DNA from 2 places in the Serratia grimesii genome. Region 1 is predicted to be linked to the other one. Evidence: riboswitches for the same ligand, from Rfam matches in the RefSeq annotation. Region 1 holds a riboswitch; the other holds the start of a gene.
The links. Region 1 has a riboswitch for thiamine pyrophosphate ahead of thiM (hydroxyethylthiazole kinase). Riboswitches for the same ligand answer to the same signal wherever they lie in the genome.
Positions count from the first base shown of each region.

Region 2: another riboswitch for thiamine pyrophosphate. It lies ahead of tenA (thiaminase II); the one in region 1 lies ahead of thiM (hydroxyethylthiazole kinase).

Region 1 covers NZ_LT883155.1:3,842,643-3,846,844, forward strand. The annotation lists gene SGBXF1_RS18075 (inhibitor of vertebrate lysozyme family protein) at 1-374, opposite strand, end outside; gene thiD (bifunctional hydroxymethylpyrimidine kinase/phosphomethylpyrimidine kinase) at 461-1,261, opposite strand; gene thiM (hydroxyethylthiazole kinase) at 1,258-2,052, opposite strand; TPP riboswitch at 2,089-2,180, opposite strand; gene SGBXF1_RS18090 (GNAT family N-acetyltransferase) at 2,249-2,674, shown strand; gene SGBXF1_RS18095 (MFS transporter) at 2,713-3,978, opposite strand; gene SGBXF1_RS18100 (sugar phosphate isomerase/epimerase family protein) at 4,086-4,202, opposite strand, start outside.
Region 2 covers NZ_LT883155.1:3,302,942-3,307,143, reverse strand. The annotation lists gene SGBXF1_RS15655 (ABC transporter permease) at 1-225, opposite strand, end outside; gene SGBXF1_RS15650 (ABC transporter ATP-binding protein) at 222-977, opposite strand; gene tenA (thiaminase II) at 974-1,654, opposite strand; TPP riboswitch at 1,717-1,819, opposite strand; gene SGBXF1_RS15640 (LLM class flavin-dependent oxidoreductase) at 2,000-3,022, shown strand; gene SGBXF1_RS15635 (GlxA family transcriptional regulator) at 3,158-4,132, shown strand.

The DNA.
Region 1 (4,202 bases):
GCGTATTTCTTCGGATGATCAACCGCTTCCGGCTTGTTGGCCACTTCGACGCGTACCGCCCAAGCTTGCGACTTGTCTTCTTTAAACGCCACCATCATAAAATTGTTGGCACAGTCGTGGGGTTTACACACATTACCCACCAGATAGTTTTGGCCCTTCCAGCTCAGACTCTGCGCCGGGGTTGATGTCCCCACGCCCTTACGCGCCCAACCCGGCAAGCGGGCCTGGCCTTTCACCATGTTCTGCCAACTGGTCTGGTACCCCGGCTGCTGGATCACATCTGAGGTAGTGACAATTTGTTGGGCAAAGCTGCCCGCGCTAAAGCTGAGTAACACGCCGAAGATGGCACCGCGAAGTGCGTTTTGTCCTGTCATGGCCTTCTCCTTTAATAAAATTCATTCGCACCCGGCCAAAACCGGGCCTGAATTTAGTCAGACCACAGTGACGGCAAAAAGTTGAGTCACCACCAGGCATGGAAATGATGTACCGGCCCGATCCCCTGACCTACTTCCAAGGTGTCGGCTTGCTGCAACGCTTTTTGTAGATAATCCTTGGCTGAAGCCACCGTGCCGGCCCAATCATCATGGCGCGGGCGTAACGCGGCTAATGCGGCGGAAAGTGTACAACCGGTACCGTGCGTATGGCGGGTCGCCACACGCGGCGCGGTGAAACGCTGTTCCTGTCCAGCACTAAACAGCCAGTCCGGGCTTTCACTTTCGCTCAGATGACCCCCCTTCATCAGCACCGCCTGACACCCCATCGCCAACAGCGCCTGGCCTTGCTCGCGCATCTGTCGTTCATTTTCCGCCGGAGCACATTCCAACAATGCCGCAGCTTCTGGCAGATTCGGCGTGATAATCGATACCAATGGCAACAGTTCGCGACGAATAGAATCTACTGCCTCTGGCGCCAACAGTGGATCACCACTTTTCGCCAGCATAACGGTATCCAGCACCACAAATGTCGGTTGGTAATGGCGCAAACGCTCCGCCACCGCCAGCACAATGTCGGTGTTAGCCAGCATACCGATTTTTGTGCTGTCGATACGCACATCACTGAACACAGAGTCGAGCTGAGCGGCAACAAAAGCAGGGTCAATATTGTAAACCGACTGTACCCCGCGGGTATTTTGGGCCACCAACGCGGTAATAACGGAAGTTCCGTAAGCCCCCAACGCAGAGAAGGCCTTCAGGTCAGCCTGGATACCTGCACCGCCGCTCGGATCGGTACCCGCGATGGTCAATGCGTTAATCCGTTTCATTGCAGATCCTCCGGTCGCAGTTGATACAAAGCGTCGAGGAACGCAGGGGTAAAACTGCCCGGTCCGGCGGCATGCTGCGTAGCACGTTCACCACAAAGCGACATCACCCGGCAGGCAGTCGCCACATTGTCCAGCCGATCGCCCGGCAGACTGCAAAATGCCGCCACCACCGCCGACAGGGCACAACCGGTTCCCACGACCCGTGTCATCAGCGCGTCCCCTCCTGCAACGGCCCACTCACGCTGGCCGTCGGTGACATAATCCACGACCCCGGTTACCGCGACTATGGCACCACTGATCCGTGCCAACTCACGCGCGGCGGGTAAAGCCGCCAGCGAATCGTCCGTGCTATCAACGCCGCGCCCGTTTGCCTGTAAACCGCTCAACGCCATGATTTCAGAAGCATTACCGCGAATCGCTGCCGGATTTTCACCTAACAAGCGCTGGGCAAATGCGGTGCGGTACACCAACCCCCCCACCGCCACCGGATCCAGTGTCCATGGCGTTCCCGCCGCATTAGCGGCCTCCACAGCCACCAGCATGGATTCGGCACGTGAAGCATTGAGAGTACCAATGTTAATCAGCAAAGCATTCGCCAGCCGGCTGAACTGCGCCGCTTCGGTCGGTTCCACCACCATCGCAGGGGAAGCACCGAGCGCCAGCAACACGTTAGCCGTCAGTTCCTGCACAACTTCGTTGGTCAGGCAGTGAATCAATGGGGGTTGGCGTTTAAATTGGGTCAAACAAGCCGCGGCACGGGCGCCGGGTAAAGCATCAGGTCGAGCGAACATATTCCTCCCAACCGGCGTTCAAGAAGGCGGGTACCGGTTGAGGCACCGAGACTTCCCTACGCTGGCATAATCCAGATCAGGTAATACGGGTAAAATCTCAGCCCCTAGAGGCACCCCGAGTCAAGACGACCATTATTGAGGTTGCCGCCGGTGAGGTCAATCGCGCTATAGTGTCAAAAAATAAAAAGGAGATGCCATGCAGATAAGAACATACCAAGAGGCCGACCGCCCTTTCCTGCGCACGCTATATTTGGCGTCACGCAAAGCGGCGTTTACGTGGCGCGATACTGCCGGTTATCGGCTGGAAGACTTCGATCGTTCAACGCTGGGTGAGGATATCTGGGTTGCGGAAGACCAAGGGAGGCTACTGGGGTTTGTATCGATTTATCGCCAAGATAACTTTATTCACAACCTGTATGTCGATCCTCACCTGCCGCCCTTGGGTGTCGGCAGCGCCTTACTGCAGGCGGCTGAACAGACGTTTACTGCCACCGGGTCATTGAAATGTCTGGTGAAAAATGAAAAGGCGTTGGCGTTTTACCATAAGCATGGCTGGAGAACGATCACCACGGGCAATGACGGCACGGAAGACTACTACCTGATGCATTCCCCTGCAAAATAAGGGCACGGCATATACCGTGCCCATCAAAGCAAACCTGATCAGGCAGCAGATACTTCCTGGGTCAATTTTGCACGCGCACGGATATTTCTCACCAACAGTCCCGACACGATAATCCCTGCGCAGGCAAACATGCCCATCAGACCAAAGACGATCTTGTAGCCGGTTAGCCCTGGGAAGGCATCGAGAATGTGGCCGTACAGGCTGAAACAAAACATCGCCGGGGCATAACCGATAAAGCTGCCTAACGCCATGGCCGCACCGGTGTGTTCTTCGTCAATTTCAGCCTCACCGATAGGTGCAAAGAACACCGCACGCTGGGTAAAGACCACGGCACCAAATCCTAGCGTACAAGCCATACCCAGATAGACCGGCATTTGTTCGTGCGGCAACAGAATCAAAAGTGCCAGCGCCACTGCGCTAATAATAAAGGTATAGAATAAGTACTTGCTGGGAGACTTTAATACTTTATCGGCAATTAAACCGCCAATAGGCCCACCCACCATTTTAAGGCAGTACTGATTAATAATTCCGTATGCACCTACCAATGCAATCGGTAATGCATAGACATTACTTAGGAAAGGAATAAAGAACGTCAATCCACAATACACGGCGTAGACGCAGAAAACGCTAAAAGCAATCAGCCATACCGTTTTGTTTTTTAATACGCTACTCATGCCTGGCTTGTTACTTGCAGGCATTTCATTCTTCGGCAACTTACTTTCCTGCGGGTGTTCTTTCATCACAAAAAGAATAATAACCCCTACGGCAATAGCGATCGCTGAATAGAACAGTATCCCGACCTTAAAGCCAAGATAGCCGCTGCCAAAAGCGGTAAACAACGCCAGTGCGGAAAATGCCACCACGGTATCGACCACACCGCGGCCCGTCTCGAAAAAACCAAACAAACGCCCTTGCTGAGTATTATCCCCCAACATACTTACCGATTTCAGTAACACCGGCCAGTTCAGCATGTCGCAGGTCACCCCAAATAGCGCCCAGACAAACAAAATCCCCCAGTAGCCAGGCATACTTGACAGGTAGATGCCGAGCAAACCTGTAGCTATCAATGAAAAAGACATGGTGAATCGCCGTGGCAGGCGATCGGAGAAATAAATTGATAAGAAGAAACCAATGGTCGTCACAATAGAGTTGACCGACATGGCATTACCTATTTCACCGTTGCTCAGATGAAAATATTCTTGCATGGGCACATAAAACGCATCTTTAAGGGAGGGCAATTTATATATTGTTCCCCCGCATAGAACCAACAAGCTAAATAGCGCCCATCTTTTTTTAGTCAGCATAATCCCCTCACAGCCATTAAATAATAAGCGGTGTTGTTACCCCAATGATGAGACGAACGAATCTTCACATCAGTGAGAATGTGTCATTTATAAATTTATTTATTATATTACGTCGGGGTTAATAGCCCCTTGGCTTGCTGCATCAGACTGTCGATAATAGTACGAACGTAGTGAATTTGATTTAATGCATCTTGAGATTCTTTTTTTAACCTTTCCTCCAGCCC
Region 2 (4,202 bases), 540 kb from region 1:
CACCCCTGCCAGCAGGCCGCAGGCTATTTCTGAGGCCGTAATCAGCGTGTGATAAGCGAGATAAGCCCGGTCATTCCAAAGCGCCTGCGCGACCGCAGACGGTGAAGGCAACAGGAAGGCGGGTATATCACCCAAGGTGGCCCATCCCCATAGCAATAACAGGCCGACAAATACTGTCAGGCTGCGGCGCATTCGTGACAGGCGGCTTTCCACCATAGGTTTCATTCGGCTGCCCTCACCAGTTGCAGCAGCAGCTCGCTCTGGCTTTTCAGCAGTTGGGGATCGTCCGGTGCACGTGGCGGCAGGCCCTCAATGACATGGCTGTCGTCAATGCCGGCGGGATAGCGTGACAAGACCAGCAAGCGGTGACTAAGGCGGCAGGCCTCCATGGGATCGTGGGTAATCAGTAACACGGTATGTTGTGCCAGCAGCTCGGCGGCAAGCTGCTGGATTTTTGCGCGGGTAATGGTGTCCAGCGCCGAGAAAGGTTCATCCATCAATACGATCGGTTGGCGCTCATACAAGGTGCGGGCGATGGCTGCGCGTTGGCGCATCCCACCGGACAAGGCCGCCGGCAAGGCACTGCCATACCCGCTCAGACCTACGCGTTCCAGCAGATGTTCTGCCCAGGAACGGTCGACTTTTTCACCCCGTAGCCGTGCGCCGAGGCTAATGTTTTGAGCAATGGTTAGCCACGGATAGAGCAAATCTTTTTGCCCCATGTAGGCGATGCGTCCGGGGATCGGCAGGCCATCGCTGCCTGTGACCGTGCCGGACGTGGGTTTCGCCAACCCGGCAATGATCTTCAGTAAGCTGGTTTTCCCTGCACCGCTTGCGCCGAGCAAGGCGACAAAACTGCCGCCTGCGATATCGAAATTTAGCCGGTCGAAAATTACTTGCGGGCCAAAGCGCAGAGTCAAATCCCGCACCTGAATACCCGGTCGCACGCCGTCATACTGAGCGTTACCGCTACTCATTTGGCATTCAACCCCATTTGCCAGAAGGCAGACTCCAGCCGGGTCGCAGTGGTGAAGATGGTCGACAGTTCGGCCAGTCGGCTTTCAGCTCCACGCTGGTGACTAACGTTTTCCAGTAGATCGAGTGCGGCCTGCACCCCGGACAGATAGGCAGGATCACCATAGTTACGGATCCATGAGGCATAAGGGTTGCCTTGCATTACCGTGGCAGGGTCGCCCAGCAGCCGCAAACCAATTTCGGCATAACCGGCGACGCAGGGCATCAGCGCGGCGAGCAGATCAAGCGCATCACCGGCGTGGCCGATATCGAGTACATAGCGGGTGTAGTTGAGGGTTTCTGCGGCCTCAGGTTCGGCGGCAATGTCTGGTTCGCTCAGCCCCCAGTCTGCGCAATAGGCCAGATGCAAAGGCAGTTCGGCGACAATGGCGTTGAGGGAGGCGGTGGCCGCACGCATCTCCGGCAGGGTCCGCAGTTTGCTGACCAGCAGCGCATAGGCGCGGGCAAAGTGGATCAGGAACAGGTAATCCTGGGTCAGATAGCGGCGGAATGCGGGCTCAGGTAGTGTGCCGGCAGCCAGTTGCTGAATAAAAGGGTGTGCGACATAGTCCTGCCAGTGGCTACCGGCCTGCTGGCGCAGCCGTCCGTAAAGACCATTATCAAATTGAGGGGTAAACATGGGACCTCCAAAAGTGTGTGGAGATCCGGGCGCGCTGAGGTATGAACAGGCAATGACTGATGGTGTTATTGCCGACCCGTCCCTTCGCTGGCATGACCCAGATCAGGTTCAAAGGGTTCGGCTTGTGCCATCTCAGCCCGTAACAGGACACCCCTCGGAGGAGCCTGTTATACGATATTTACTTTTTGATTACAACGATCGGGCGGTCGAGTTGGGCTGCAATAAGGGCGTCTTTCGTTAGCTCAAAACGGTTCGTTTAGTGCGATCGCACACAATTTTTCTGGCCTGAGCGGGGGCATTTTTGTCACTGTAATCCGGTCATAATTGAATCTAAGGGCTACTCCTATGAAGAAAATTGGATTTCTCTCGTTTGGTCACTGGACGCCTTCGTCACAGTCGGGTACCCGTTCTGCTGCGGATGCGTTGCTGCAATCCATCGATCTCGCTGTCGCGGCAGAAGAATTGGGGGCGGATGGGGCTTACTTCCGCGTGCATCACTTTGCGCGTCAGCTAGGCTCGCCGTTCCCGCTGTTGGCTGCCATTGGCGCAAAAACTCAACGTATTGAGATCGGCACCGGTGTGATCGATATGCGCTATGAAAACCCACTTTATATGGTCGAAGACGCCGGTGCTGCTGATCTGATTTCTGGTGGACGCTTGCAGCTTGGCATTAGCCGCGGTTCTCCCGAGCAGGTCATTGAGGGCTGGCGTTACTTTGGCTATACGCCCGCCGAAGGCGAGACCGAAGCCGATATGGCCCGTCGCCATACCGAGGTGTTACTCGATGCGCTGCGTGGTGAAGGTTTTGCCGAACCGAACCCACAGCCGATGTTCCCCAACCCGCCGGGACTGTTGCGTGTTGAGCCTTTCTCCGCAGGCTTGAGGGATCGTATCTGGTGGGGGGCCAGCTCGAACGCCACAGCAGTCTGGGCGGCGAAATTGGGGATGAACCTGCAAAGCTCGACGTTAAAAAATGACGAGACGGGCGAGCCGTTTCACGTGCAGCAGGCCAAGCAAATTCGCGAGTACCGTGAAGCCTGGAAAGCAGCAGGGCATCAGCGCGAACCCCGTGTGTCGGTCAGCCGCAGTATCTTTGCATTGATGAATTCGCAGGATCGCAGTTATTTCGGCAATAGCGGTCAGGAAGGCGATCAGGTGGGGTATATCGATCAGCAGACCCGAGCCATATTCGGCCGCAGTTATGCCGCTGAGCCAGAGCTGTTGATCAAACAACTGGCGCAGGACGAAGCCATTGCCGAAGCGGACACCTTGCTGTTGACCGTGCCAAACCAATTGGGCGTTGACTATAACGCCCATGTGATTGAATCGATCTTGACGCATGTCGCCCCGGCGCTGGGTTGGCGCTGATAGTTCGATGACGACGAGCCCGCCTGAACTGCCTGTGGTGGGCTTCTCTGAAATTCAAAGCAGGGGCAGCAAATTAACGTGCCTCTGCGGATAGCACATTCTTGACTTATTTTGCTCAATTTGTATTTTAAGGACATGCATACATTTCTGATTATCGTCCCCGAAGGGGGCATGTTGTTCGAGTCGGCGGGAATCGCTGACATCCTGATGCAGGCCAACCGCTTGAGGCCCCATGACGCGCCGCTTTATCAAATGTCGCTGGCCACCACACAACCCCATCGGGTGGTGCACGGTTTGTCTGGATTGAATCTGCTCGCCGATCATCGTCTCTCGGATCTCGATCCTGATCAGGAGCGCGACACCATCATCGTGACGGGAAAAGGGGCGACCGCGGAAGAAAGTGCTTATGTGGTCGATTGGCTGCGCCGCGCCGCACCTAAAGCGCGACGTATTGCGTCGGTATGCGGTGGCGCTTTGCTACTTGCAGAGGCTGGTTTACTCGATGGACGCCGGGCAACCACCCATTGGCGACTGCTGGAAACGTTGCAGGCCCGCTTCCCCAAAATACACGTCGAAAATGGGCCGCTGTATGTTCAGGATGGCTCTGTCTGGACCTCCGGCGGTGTCAGTTCCGGGTTCGATCTCACCCTGGCGCTGGTGGAAGACGATTACGGTTTTGTTCAGGCACGCGAAGTGGCGCAAGACCTGGTGATGTTCCTGCGTCGGCCTGGCGGTCAGGCGCAGTTCAGTCGTTATCCGTTGAATCAGGCTAAAAACCCTGGCCCGATCCGCGATCTCCAGTCCTGGATCCTGGAAAACCTGTCCAGCGATCTCGGTGTAGAAAAACTGGCAGAGCGGGTCGCGATGAGCCCGCGAAACTTTACCCGCGTTTTCACGCGTGAGACGGGCATTTCACCCGCTAAATTTGTTGAAGAAGGGCGCCTGTATCTGGCCCGGCAACGTTTGGAACAGAGTGCTGAAGGTATTGAGCAAATCGCCATGAACTGCGGGTTTGGTAATGGTCTCAATCTGCGGCGCGTTTTTGAACGACATTTACAACTGACACCTACCGAGTATCGCGAACGTTTCCATTCACGCATGTTGGCGTAAATTGATCTATAAACGTCATTTACGTCATAACGCCTTCGACCTACATTGGCAGCAGAGCCAATAACGAAGG